2 regions of the Marinobacterium aestuariivivens genome follow, and region 2 is predicted to be linked to the other one. Evidence: predicted binding sites of a transcription regulator. Region 2 holds the regulator's gene; the other holds the start of a gene.

Region 1 (6,872 bases), 330 kb from region 2:
TGTTGGGTCTTTCAAAGCCAGACAAAGAGCTTGATCGATTCGCTCAGGGTGACTTTAACTACAAGCTAGAGCGACGCTATCTGGAAGATATTCAGAATCAACTTAATAGGTATTTGGGGCATCACTTTTCCAATATCGTGCTTGACTGCCTGCATAACCTCTTGAATCACTATACAAATCTTGTCGTAAATATTCCACTTGAAGGCATGTCGAGAGCGAAGGCTCTTGATTTACTGATAGATAACTACTACGGCGCTTGGGCTGCTTTTTGCGTAACTTATCTCACCAAAGAGTTCGACAGTCCAGTAATTTGCGAACTAGTTTTTAACGGCGGCTCATCTGCTGTCGCAACGCTGGATACGGTTTTCTCCAAGTGTGTTCCAGAATACACGGAGGCATTCAAAAAATTAGACAAAGATACTAAAGACAAGTTTAAGCGATGGACGCGCGGAAGCGAAGAGCCGAATGCGGCGCTTCCCGATGCGCCTGGCATCTATAATTTTACTACAGAACTTGTCAATAATTGGCCCTATCATGAGTCTGAGGCAGACAAAAAGGAGCATCATTCCCACTACTGTATGCTGCTTCTTACTGCCGTTTCTGTCGAGCGGTGTAAACGTGTTTCTAGAGAGGTCAAGACAGTTGATATCATCAGGCCTGTCAGTTTTCATCTGAAAGATCCAACAGGGTTTGATGTAGGTGCCGCCTTATCAATCGCCGTGTACGAAAACAGCCTTGGACTTGAGGACTACAAAGATCTCAATATCCTCATCCATCACCAGTTATACAATAAAGATATTGTAATTGATGAAGGTGTACTTGAAAAACAATTGGCTGCTGTACGCCAGATGGCATCGGAGATTGATCGGGATAATACCACCACGTACTATATTGACTGGCTTGATGGTCGTTTCAGCGTTCTTAAAGGGGAGCTTGAAAAGGGCGCAGCCTTTTATAAAGAAGCAGTCACTAAATCGTTATATCGTGCTGGCGAGAATCAGAAGGTTATCTTGACAGATGCACTTTGTCTTGCTGCTTACTTAGGCGATCGTCCTTGGATGAAAGCCATCAAAAATCAGTTGATTTCGTTTGGCTTTGTACAAGCCCCAAGTTATCGTTCTGATACCGATTTAGTAAATAAAAAGAGTCGTTCAAATAATGATATAATTGAGGACTGGGAAATTAAAAACTGGGTGCATGGATTTAATTTGCGATTTCCTGAGGAAAAACGCCTTCCCTCGTTCAAGACGATGCCCACAAAATTCAAAGCCTCCTTTGGACCTATATTTCTTTCTATGGACCAGATTGAGAGAGAACTCAATCTTACAAAACCTAATAAATATATTATTATAGAAGGTAAACGATGGCCACAATTGGTATTTTTCTCAGAATTTAATGATGTAGCAAAAGTAGAGGCATTGTTGAACGCAGGCGCGAGTGTTGATGAACTGTCTTCTTCAGAGGACTCTGCCATTTTATGTGCTATTAATGAGATGGACCCGTTTGGTGGTAGTAATTCAATGTCGGATGCTTGTTTTAATGCAATTGCAAGTTATCCGCACAAGGCTGAGACCTTGAACACACTTACCGTTAAAAGGCGCTTATCTCCGCTAAAGTGTGCCGTGAACACGGGGCGATATAAAGTCGTCAAGAAGGTTATTGAACTTGGAGCAGACGTCAACAAGATATCTGGAGTCGAAGGCACATCTCCGTTAGTAGAATGCATTAGCCTTCTAGATTTAGTTCGCCATCCTTACAAACTTAAGGATAAATATTATAACCAAACACCGAGTATCGAAAATATTGAGGCTGCGCGACGTTTTGGTAACGGTTTGATGTTCGCGAACTCCCAGGAAGGCCGGAAGGAAGCGGATCATGATGTACAGAGGTTCATAGGAGAATCCTTCATTGAATTTTGCATTCGACGCTTTTTGGAGCATACTTCGATTGAGTCTTTTAAAAATATTTTAAAGGAGCTATTGAAGTTTGGAGCAAACCCCAATATTCAATACGAGATTGGACAGCTGAAAAAGTTTACACCTTTGATGCTTGCTGCTGAGCTTGATGATGTATCCACTTTAGAGCTCCTTGTTAGTCATGGAGCTTGCATCGAAGCGACTGATAGCTTGGGGCGGACTGCTCTAGCGATAGCAAAAGAGTGGAAATCCGAAAACGCAATATCGTATTTAAGTTCTTTGGACTGAAGAAAAAGCAAGAATGAGCGCCAAGAGACAGGATTCCCATCTGGCGCTCATATTATTAATGTAAAGCACAGCCATATCGAATATTTTATATTAGCATACGCGATGCACGAATCTATGAGATATAGTTGAACGCCAGCACTTTTTTATAAATCTCCACACCCTGGTTTTTACTTAAGATGCACGATAGGTAGGTGGTGCCAACGCGTTGTGTAACTGGGCGATAACCGCTGTCGCTTCATCGTCCAGTTGTTCGCTCGGCTCTGCCCGCCGAACCGAACTTGGCCCAAACCGCTTCGGTTGATCTGATCCAAAGTCGCCATCAGCGCCTCGGAAGTTGGCTGACGGGCAGTCGCTTCAAACAGGGACGGCTGAAAGTTGCCAGGCTCGTAGAAGTCGCTCAGCATCACGCCCGCCTTCATGTAGCGGTACCCAGGCTTCCAGATCGACCGTAATCCTCTAACAGCCGCCTCTATGAATTCACGTGTGTCGCTGGAAGGTTCTGGCAGCCCAATGTTAGCGCTGTTCGCGTAATACGGCTCGTTGGCATTGAAGGGGTTGGTCCGAACGAAAACGTTGAGCATCTTGGCGGTCGATCGCTGGGCTCGGAGCTTTTCGCATGCGCGTTCAACGTACTTGCAGATCGCTGCATGCATGTTGTCATAGTCAGTGACGCGCTCGCCGAACGAACGGCTACAGACGATCTGTTGCTTTGACGCAGGCACGGCGTCGAGCTCCAGACACGAAATACCGTTGAGCTCCCGAATGGTCCGCTCGAGCACGACACTGAACTGTTGTCGAAGACCTTTCGGATTCGCGTCAGCCAGGTCAAGAGCTGTGCGAATCCCTACGGCATTCAGGCGAGGAGCTAACCGCCGCCCGACGCCCCAAACTTCGTCGACGGGCGTGATCGCGAGCAGTCTCCGCTGTCGTTCGTGATCCGTCAGATCCACGACGCCGCCCGTTTTCGGATAGCGTTTAGCCGCATGGTTTGCGAGCTTAGCCAAGGTCTTTGTCGGCGCGATCCCGACGCATACATGGATACCCGTACATTTCTGTACCTCGGACCGTACCTGTTGACCGAAAGCCTCAAACTCAATACAGGCCGACACTCCACTGAGATCCAGGAAGGCTTCATCGATTGAGTAGACCTCGACCCTGAGCGCCATCTGTTCCAGAAGACTCATGACGCGGGCGGACATGTCACCATAGAGCGCGTAGTTTGATGAAAACACCTGGATACCATGCACTCGTACCAGCTCCTGAATCTGGAAGAACGGCACGCCCATCTTGATGCCAAGCGCTTTCGCTTCAGCGGAGCGAGCAACGACGCAACCGTCATTGTTGGACAGGACGACGATCGGCTTCGCCTTGAGGTCTGGCCGAAACAGCCGCTCGCAGGAGGCGTAGAAATTGTTGCAGTCCACCAGCGCAAACACACGCGTCATCATCGGCTACCTCAGAGAGTGAATGACGTTGGTGACGACGCCGAAAATCTCGAGCTCGGACTCATCGCTTAATTCGATGGGGGAATACAAGGTATTGGAGGCCTCCAAGCGCAGTGAGGGCCGCAGAGAAAGCCGTTTCACCGTGAACTCGCCGTCTACACTCGCGATGACGATATCGCCGTGCACTGGGTTGAGCGAGCGGTCAACGATCAAGATGTCTCCCGAGAAGATTCCCGCCTCAACCATTGACTCGCCCTCTGCGCGAACGAAGAAAGTAGCGGCAGGACGCTTGATGCATAGCTCATTGAGGTCCAGGCTACACTCGATGTAGTCCTGTGCTGGTGACGGAAACCCTGCCGCCACCCGTTCCATGAAGAGAGGGATCTTGAGTGTTTGAGGCTCACCAAATCGGCCTAGAAGTACGGCGACCATAGAAAATCCTAATAAAACTGTATATCTATACAGTATAGCGTTCAGGCGAGTCGCGAATCCACCAAAAGCCCCCGTCGAGGGTTCGGCCACTGTCCGCAAGCTCATATCTCAGACCTGTAGAAAAAACGGTAATTTCGGAATTTTAAGCTACGTTTTCTGCTTGATCGTTGCACAATCGCGAGAAATCACCCATATATTGACTGTCGGTGATTGAAGACGGCATTCAAATAAGGGATAACTATTCAACCACGGGCTATGACTGCTCGTTGAGGGGCAGTTCGCGCTGAGCAGGGACAGGATGTTGCCCGACGGGTATAGCACGAGCAGGGAATGAGTCGATGGCGTGGCCTGACCAAGATCGGTTTCCCACAAACCGTACACACCATACAGTCTTCGCCTCTATCAAGGGCTGGTTCAACCAGTCTCGCCACCTGTTGTTGGTCTCTGGCTATGCGAGCCTCGACAAAGTCATCGACCTGATTGCCAGGACATTTCCTGATCAACAACAGGTTCGGATTTACTTCGGCAACGAACCCCAGTCGGTCAGTCGCGAACGGAAAACCCGTACCGTGCCCGACGAAATGCGTGACTACTGGCTCAAGAAGGGCCTGTCCATTGAACAATGTCCATTAATCGAGATCGCGGTTAGAAGACTTCGTGCTCATGATGTAGAAGTACGAATGCCAGCTCGAGGCCAGCGTGGCGTGCATGCCAAGCTCTACTGTGCTGATGACAACACTTTGCTTGGTTCATCGAACTATACAGCCGCGGGTCTCCATCACCAGATCGAAGGCAACGTCGTTTTCAATCGTACGAAGGACAAAAAACGTCATCAGGAAACATGGGATCTTGCCGAAGCCATCTGGGAAACGGGTGAGTGTTGCAATGAATGGCTTGCCGACCTGATTGAGAAGCTGATGCAAGTCGTCACCTGGCAAGAAGCCTTGGCGCGCGCCTGTAACGAGTTATTGTCGGGCGAGTGGGTTGATCTGCTGCTGAGCATGGAACATGAGAGCGGAAGGCTCTGGCCTAGTCAGAGGGACGGTATCGCACAGGCGCTCTATATCCTGGATAACACGGGTGCGGTGTTGATCGCCGATGCGACGGGATCGGGCAAGACGCGCATGGGGGCATTTCTGATCCAAGCGATTGCGGCACGTGCTCGCGCTATGGGTCGTCTCAGCAGTATGTGTGGCATTGTCTGTCCGCCCAGCGTCATCGACAACTGGGTAGCAGAAGTGGATCGGCCAGGGCCCAATGTGCGAGTTGGGTCAAGCGGTATGCTGGGGCGCAAATCGAAGGACGCTCTGCGGATTGAGCGCATACTGGCCCAGGGGGATATCCTTCTCGTCGATGAGGCCCATAACTATCACAACCTGAAGTCAAATCGTTCTCAGGCGCTGCTGGAGAGCGTCGCTAGCGATCTGTTGCTCTTCACCGCGACGCCTATCAATCGTTCTGCCCGTGATTTGCTTGTCATCGTCAATCTGCTGGGGGCGGATAACCTGCATGATCACACGCTGAAGCAGCTTGAAGGCTATCTAGGAGGACGCAAACGGATCTCTCAGCTCGACCCGAAAGTGACTGCCAAGCTGGCGGCCGAGATCAGGCAGTTCACCGTGCGTCGAACCATCAGCCAACTCAAGTCCTATATCGCCGCGCAACCAGATGCGTATAAAAACGCCCTAGACCAGAACTGTAGCTACCCTGAAATCAGTAACCTGGTGTATTCGCTCAACGAGCCAGATGCTGATTGCCAGATCGCAAGGGAGATCGCCGAGCTCGCCAGCCAGCTTGCAGGTATCAACTACCTCATCAAGCCCATCAAAGATGATTTTGATCTGGGTAGCGATCGGGAAGCGCTGCAACGTTATGTCACCTGGCGCGTGGATGCAGCGCGCTTCCTCGCGGCGTATACCGTCATGCATGCGTTGAGAGCTTCGAAATATGTGCTGATGGAAGTGATTCAAGGGCACGATGCCGCCTGCAATGCGGCACGACTTGAATCCCTGGACCACAACGCAGACCACGTCGGATTGATCGAAAAAATCCGCCGAAACTGCCGCAGAATGCCAGAGCCTGCGGTGGCTCCCGACCTGCTCCCATCATTCCTTACAGCGCCAGAGGTCTATGCACAGACAGTCGAAAACGAGATCAAACTCTACGAAGCGATTGTGGGTCTCACACAGCAGCTCAGTCTTGCGCGAGAGCGAGCCAAAGCACAACAGATTCTGCAAGCCGCTCACAGGCACGAGAAACTACTGGTCTTCGAGGAGCGAATTACCGCACTCCGAGTGATTCGTAGTCTCCTGAGCAAGATGAAGCCACGCCACAAGGTACACTTGGCAATCGGCAGTACCGCCAAAAGCAAGGCGGAGATCTGTGACATCATGGGTCTTAAGGGCAAAGAGGGCGCTCATATCGCCCTCTGTTCCAACGTGATGGCGGAGGGCGTTAACCTTCAGTCTGCTTCCTGTCTCATCATGCTGGATCGTCCCTCTGTCATTCGCATCGCCGAACAGCGGATTGGCCGTATCGAACGGTTGGACTCGCCGCACAGCAAAGCGGAGGTGCATTGGCCACTTGATGCTGACGCCTTTCGTCTTAAACGCGACCAGAAATTCATCACCCGATTGCAAGATGCCAAACGGCTGATAGGTTCCAACTTCGAAGTGCCCGACGAGTATTGTGCTGACGATCTAGAGTCGATGACCGAGGCAACTAGCCAAGACCTCATCGAGAAGCTGGCACGTAACAGACTGGACGAGATTTCGGCAGGATCTGGCGATGC
Region 2 (6,872 bases):
CAGTTGGCGCGCCGCGACCTCCTTGGCGAGGTTGGGACCGCTCAGCACCCCGATGGACGCCTGCGGCAGCTCGTCGCGCAGGATTTCACTCATCAGGCTGAAGGTGTCCGCTTCGATACCCTTGGTGGTGCTGATGATCATCTGGTGCGGGCGCAACCAGGCCTTGGCATCCCGGATTACCTTGCGGAAGGCGCCACTGGGGATCGCCACGAACACCAGATCGGCGCCGTCGAGAACCTGGCCCAGCCGGGTATCGGCCTCCAGGCCTTCCGCCAGCCGGTAGCCCGGAAGGTACTTGCTGTTCTCCCGGTGTTCGCGAATATTGCGCACCTGCGCCTCGTCACGCAGCCAGAGCCGGACCGGAAGCCCCTTCTCCGCCACCATATTGGCCAGCACGGTACCGAAACTGCCGCCGCCCAGTACCGCAACCTGCGTCTTGCCACTCATCGAACAAACTCCTTGCTTGCCTTCGGATCGCCGCCAGCCCCAATTGCGCGAACCGCCCTCACCGGCGCGTACCGCATTGGACCCCGTGCGGCGATCGTCGTTGCCTCAGCGGCGCCGATCCAGGCTGTCGAGCAGCCAGTCGACACCACGAAACAGCGCCAGCACCAGACCGAACCCCACGACTGCCAGCGCCAGAAACAGCAGCAGCTGCAGCAGGTCTGCGGTTCGCTGATAGCCGACCACGCCGATCACTGCGAAAAACAGACTGACCAGCGTGGCCGCTATGCGGCTGATGCGGCGGGTACCGTGCGGGTCCGTCGCGCTCATCGAGACTCCGACGACTCTCCGGCCCGGCGCTCCTGCTCCTCGGCAGAAGCCGCCTCATCCGCCGCTTTTCCGGACGCGTCCGCTGCAGACTCTTCGGTTACCGGGGGCTGCTCCGCTTCCGGGGCCGCTTCGGCCTCGGCCGGTGGCTGCGGTTCGGTTCCGGTTTCGGTTTCGTGCCCGGCAGGCGCCGGGGTTTCAGACTGCGCCTTCACGGCGGCTTCAGTCGCTTCTGCAGCCTCTTCTGCGGCGTCGGCACCGGCCGCCTCGCCAGCCGGTTCAGCTGCCGCCTCGGGCTTCGCGGGCGCGTCCTTGACCTCCGGAACCTCCTTGAGCAGCTCGGCATCAGGATGCACGCACTCGAGCTTGACACCGGTTTCGGTCTCGATTTCCGGGATCAGGAAGGAGTCGTTCTCGCAGGCGAAGCAGACCGACTCGCCACTGGCGCCGGCACGGCCGGTACGCCCGATACGATGGACGTAATCGTCCGGTTCTTCCGGCAGCTGATAGTTGATCACGTGGGTCACGCCGTCGATATGGATGCCGCGACCGGCAACATCCGTCGCCACCAGCACCTGGATTTTGCCGCTGCGGAAGTCCTCGAGCGTGCGCAGCCTTTTGTTCTGCGGAATTTCGCCGGACATCAGCGCCGCCTTCAGGCCGTCCTTCTGCAGACGTTCCGCAAGCGCGCGGGTCTCGTGGCGGCGGTTGCCGAACACGATGACCTTCTCGATGTTGTTGACGCGGATATAGTTGCGCAGCAGCCGGTACTTCTGCTTGCTGGACACCAGAAACACGGTCTGACTGACATTGTCCGTGGTCTTGCGCTCGGACTCGATTTCGACCCGGACCGGGTCGACGGTCCACTGCTTCGCCAGATTCATGATGTCGTCGGAGAAGGTGGCGCTGTACAGCAGCGTCTGACGGTCCTCGCCCTTGCGCGGCGTCTGGCGGATAATGGTGCGCACGTCCGGTATGAACCCCATGCTGAGCATGCGATCGGCTTCATCCAGCACCAGCACCTCGACATTGTAGAGGTCGACCTCCTTGGACCGGACGAAATCGATCAGCCGGCCCGGCGTTGCCACCAGGATGTCGACCGGCCGCTCGCGCAGCTGCGCCCGCTGCTTGTCATAATCCATGCCGCCGACCAGTGCGACGACACCGATATCGGCATACTTGCCCAGCCCCTCGGCATCGGCGGCGATCTGCAGCGCGAGCTCGCGGGTGGGCGCGACGATCAGCGCCCGCGGCTCGCCCAGCTTGCGCTCCTCGCCAAGCGGGTAGTCCAGCAGGTCGGTGATGATCCCGGTCAGGAAGGCCGCGGTCTTGCCGGTACCGGTCTGGGCCTTGCCGATGATGTCCTTGCCGGCCAGGGCAGGCTCGATGGTCGCGGCCTGGATCGGCGTGCAGTACTGGAAGCCCTGATCCTGAATCGCGCGCAGGATGGCGTCGGGCAGATTGAAGTCGTGAAAGCGGCGCTTGCCTTCCACCACCGGCACCACGAAATCGGCGGGTGACCATTTCGCTGTTGCCGTATCCCGGCGCCGCCGGGAGGATCCGCCACGCTTGCGGGAGGAACCGCGCGACGGGCGTCTGCGCTTGTTGCTTTTGTCTTCGTTGCTCAAAGTTAAACCTTAAAATCCTGTTAGTTCAGTTTACGCCTGAAGGGTGGCAAGGCATCCAGCAACTGCCGGCCATAGCGCCTCGTCACCACCCGGCGATCGAGCAGTATCACGGTTCCGCTGTCCTGCTCCGTTCTCAGCAACCGCCCCACCGCCTGGGTCAGGCGCATAGAGGCCATCGGCACCGACCAGTCGATGAAGGCGTTGCCGCCGCGCTGTTCGATCCATTCCGCCATTGTCGCGTCGACCGGATCGTCCGGTACGCTGAATGGCAATTTGGTGACGATAACCTCGGTCAGGTAGCCGCCTGGCAAATCAACACCTTCGGCAAAGGATGCCAGGCCGAAAATGATGCTTGGCGCTCCGCGGTCGACGGCCGCCCGGTGCTGCTGGAGTATTTCGTTCTTCGAGTACTGGCCCTGCGACAGCACCGTATTCTTAATGGATTCGCTCAACTGTTCAAGCACGCCGCGCATCTGCCGCCAGGAACTGAACAGTACCAGAGTTGCGGTTGCCGATGACAGCCGTCGCTCGAGAAAATCCGCGACCTCCCGGGTATGGGCATCGGGGTCCGACGGGTCGGCCGCCAGCGGCGGCACCCAGAGTTCGGCGCTACGCTGATGGTCGAACGGGCTCTGCAGCCTTTCACAGGGCGTGTCGGGCGCCAGACCCAGGTCTGCCAGCAGGCGGTCGAACTGGCCGAGCGCGGTCAGAGTCGCCGAGGTGACGACCGCACCGTAGCAGTGCTCCCACAGGTGCTCCGAGAGGGTGTCGGCGGCCGATACCGGGCTCGAGCGGCATTCGTAATCGAGCCCGTCGGCCGTTTCGACCATGTTGATCCAGCGCGCCGTGGGCGAGCTGCCGGCCGGGTCTTCCTGACGATAGGAGCGCGCCAGCCAGTGAATCGACTGCATCCTCGCCAGCATCATGCCCATCTGCGGATACCAGCGCTCGGCCGGTGTCTTGTCGATCTCCGGTATGCCGCCGTCGATCGCCTCCTTCAGCAGATCGACGATCTGCTCGAATTTCTGCGCCGCCTTGGCGGCGGTCATCGCGATATCGCCGGACTCGATCCGCAGCACCTCCGGCAGCTGGCCGCCCGGAAACCGGAACCGCTCCGCCTTCGGGCTGCCGTCCTCGTTCAACAGCAGTGCCCGCAGGTGCGCTGCAGCCCCTCGAGGCACTGCTGCAGGTCGGCGAAGGGCCGGTCGAGCTGACCGACGTAGGTATTGAGCACCGAATGGTCGCCGCACTCGCCGCGCATCCGCTCGAGCTGGCGCCCGACACCCGCAAGCCAGCGGCCACTGGCCCCGACCCGCATGCTGTAGGCGAAATGACCGATCGCCTTGGCCGCCAGGTGGTGTCCTTCGTCGAAGACATAAATACTGTCGGCGGGGTCCGGCAGTATGGCGCCGCCGCCGAGGGCGAGATCGGCCATCACCAGATCGTGGTTGGCGATCACCACCTCGACCTGATCGAGGGATTCGCGGGCCCGGTAGAAAGGACAGGCGCTGAAGTTCGCACAGCGCCGGTTGCTGCATTGCAAATGGTCGCTGGTGAGCGGGTACCAGAGACTTTCCTCGAGTTCCTGCCTGAGGTTGTCGCGGTCGCCATCCCAGCGGCCGGCGGCGAATTCGTTGAGCAGATCCCGGTACAGCTCGACGGACGCCTCGTCGAGCTTGTGCGCCAGTTCGTCCTCGTACAGGGCCATCTGCCCCATCGACTCCTGGCTGTCGAGCAGCCGTTCGACCTTGTTGATGCACAGATAACGGCCCCGCCCCTTCGCAAGACTGAACTTGACCGGCAGTTGGGCATGGAGGGAGATGTCCGGCAGGTCCTTCATCACCAGCTGTTCCTGCAACGCCACCGTCGCGGTGGACAGGATCAGCTTCTTGCCCGCTGCCCGCGCGATCGGAATCGTCGCCAGCAGGTAGGCCAGGGTCTTGCCCGTCCCGGTGCCGGCCTCGACCAGGCAGACATGCGGGCCCGACTGGCGAACAGCCGAGGCATCGGCCTCGATATTGCCCAGTACCCGGGCGATATGGGCCACCATCTGCCGCTGGCCATGGCGCGGTTTCAGGCCCTTGGCGGCGAGAAAATCGCGATAAGCCTGCTGAATCTCTTGTTTGAGTGCCTCGGTTAGCACGGCAGCATCCGGTTCCGCTGAAGGGGGCACCGGATTCTAGCAAAACACTGGATATATCAACAGAATTTGCTTTACCCGTTTCCGTTACTGTATATACTTACACCTACTGTATAAACAAACAGGTTCCGATCATGAAACTGACCCGGCGACAAACGGAAGTGCTCGACTGCATCAAGCACCATATCGAAACCACCGGTTACCCTCCGACCCGTGCCGATATCGCCCGCGAACTGGGCTTTCGTTCCGCCAATGCGGCCGAGGAGCACCTCAAGGCACTGGCGAAAAAGGGCGCGATCGAAATCATCAAGGGCACGTCCCGCGGCATCCGCCTGCCGGAAGCCGGGCAGGAAGCCGCCAACGAAGGTCTGCCGATCGTCGGCCAGGTCGCTGCCGGTTCGCCGATCCTCGCGCAGCAGCACATCGAGGACCACTGCACCATTTCCTCCGACTTCTTCCACCCCAAGGCCGACTATCTGCTGCGGGTCCGGGGCCAGAGCATGCGCAACATCGGCATCATGGACGGCGATCTGCTGGCGGTGCATCAGTGCCAGGAAGCCCGCAACGGCCAGATCGTGGTGGCGCGCATCGAGGATGAGGTCACGGTCAAGCGCTTCAAGCGGGAAGGCAACAAGGTCTACCTTATGGCCGAAAACGAAGAGTTCGAACCCATCGTGGTCGACCTGCGGGAGCAGGAGCTGTCCATCGAGGGCCTGGGAGTCGGCGTCATCCGCCGCACGGGAGAATCGCTATGATCCAGCCAACCACCCTCAAGCGCCGCCATGCCGCATCGTCCCGCATGACGCGAAGCGCCGGCAATGCCGTCAGCGCCCCCCGGACCTGCAGCTTCGACGGAAAGCTGACGGAAATCATCACCCACGATACCGATATCGCCAGCATGCCGATGCTGATGCCGCTGCTGGCGCAGCTAAGCCGGGACGATCGCTGGTTCGCCTGGATAGCGCCACCGGCACGACTGCCCAAGGCCCTGCTCACCGAGGCCGGCATCGACCTGAACAAGGTGATCCTGCTGCATCCTGATGCCGAACACAGCGTGCTGGACCTGGCACGCCGCGCACTGAGTGCCGGCACCTGCCATGCGGTCATTTCCTGGCCCGGCTATCTTTCGGAGCCGCAGTTGAAAACCCTCGAGCAGGCTGCGCAGTCCGGCGCCAGCCACGGCATTCTGATACGCGGCCGCCAGCACGCCTGAGCCTCCGCAACCGTAGCTCGGATGGAACTCGGAACGACCGCAACCCAACATTCTTCGAGCCAACCGACACCAATCGATCTGCAACGCGATCGATATGACGGGTTACGCGATGCATGAGCCGCGAAAGCGACGTTAAGCTCCCGCCAATGCATCGCTTCACCCATCCTCCGCTACCACTCCTCCATGCCGGCGCGCAGGCGCTCCACCAGCCGGGCGAATTCGTCGAACCAGCGCTGGCATTCTGCCTGGACGTCTCTGTCCACGGCGTGACTGGGGTTGACCTGGCGCACCTGGATCTCGGAACGACTGTGCTCAGGCGTCGATGCATCGCGGCGGTCACTGGCCTGCCAGCAGGCGCGATAGGCCAGCTGCATCCGGTGCAGCCAGCTCCCGCTGTCCTGCTCCAGGGCGCTCAGCTCGTTGCGCTCAGGCGACTCCTGGCCGGACTGCTCCAGCAACCGCTCGAGATCCTCGAAGCCGTTGATCCGCTCGACCTCCAGTCGATAGCGTTCGGCAATTTCGCGCAGGAACGCCTGATAGCCCGATGCCAGATGAAAGAGCACGGACTCCTGAAAAGATTCGACCAGCGCATGCTTGCTCCAGCCGCTCGAGGCCTGGGCCAGCTCCAGCTGATGCAGGTGCAGGCGGGCAAAGTTCAGCTTCTGGCTGGTACGGGCAACATAGATACTCATCCCAACTCCCCTGACGGTAAAACCCCCGCCCGGCAGGCGGTCTCCATAGCAGAGACCCCGCCGGGCGCAGTGCGTTCAGCACCTTACTTGGTCTTTTTGGCCTTGTCTTCGACAACCCAGCGCCCGTTGTCGTAATAGGCGCGCCAGCCGGTGGCCTTGCCGTCGGCCTCGGTCATCACATATTGCTCCTTGGTCTTGCGACTGTACCGCACCTGGGCCGGATTGCCCTCGCTGTCCGCGACTGGCGCCGAGAACAGAAAACTGTATTTCGGGTCGATCTCGTCGCGGTGCGGCAGCAGTTCGCTGACCTTGGGCGGCCGGGTTTCGCGGTTCTTGGGAAACTGGCTGGCGGCCAGAAACAGGCCGCTGGCGCCATCGCGCAGAACGTAGGTATCCTCGACCTTCTCGCACTGCAGCTCCGGCATCGG

The links. Region 2 encodes LexA, which represses DNA repair genes until DNA is damaged. Its sites were predicted from a motif close to TACTGTNTANNTANACAGTA; they were not measured.
Region 1: a site for LexA is predicted at 4,097-4,116, ahead of umuD (translesion error-prone DNA polymerase V autoproteolytic subunit). Genes of this name have one in related genera too.

The regions. Positions count from the first base shown of each region.
Region 1 covers NZ_JBHSWE010000001.1:5,072,816-5,079,687, reverse strand. Annotated here, with positions in the region: gene ACFQDL_RS26560 (ankyrin repeat domain-containing protein) at 1-2,204, shown strand, start outside; gene umuC (translesion error-prone DNA polymerase V subunit UmuC) at 2,372-3,652, opposite strand; gene umuD (translesion error-prone DNA polymerase V autoproteolytic subunit) at 3,656-4,081, opposite strand; gene ACFQDL_RS26545 (SNF2-related protein) at 4,420-6,872, shown strand, end outside.
Region 2 covers NZ_JBHSWE010000001.1:5,399,525-5,406,396, forward strand. Annotated here, with positions in the region: gene ACFQDL_RS28320 (NAD(P)H-dependent glycerol-3-phosphate dehydrogenase) at 1-447, opposite strand, end outside; gene ACFQDL_RS28325 (hypothetical protein) at 553-774, opposite strand; gene rhlB (ATP-dependent RNA helicase RhlB) at 771-2,399, opposite strand; gene ACFQDL_RS28335 (helicase C-terminal domain-containing protein) at 2,420-3,541, opposite strand; gene ACFQDL_RS28340 (DEAD/DEAH box helicase) at 3,538-4,542, opposite strand; gene lexA (transcriptional repressor LexA) at 4,674-5,294, shown strand; gene ACFQDL_RS28350 (cell division inhibitor SulA) at 5,291-5,752, shown strand; gene ACFQDL_RS28355 (DUF6586 family protein) at 5,923-6,444, opposite strand; gene topA (type I DNA topoisomerase) at 6,528-6,872, opposite strand, start outside.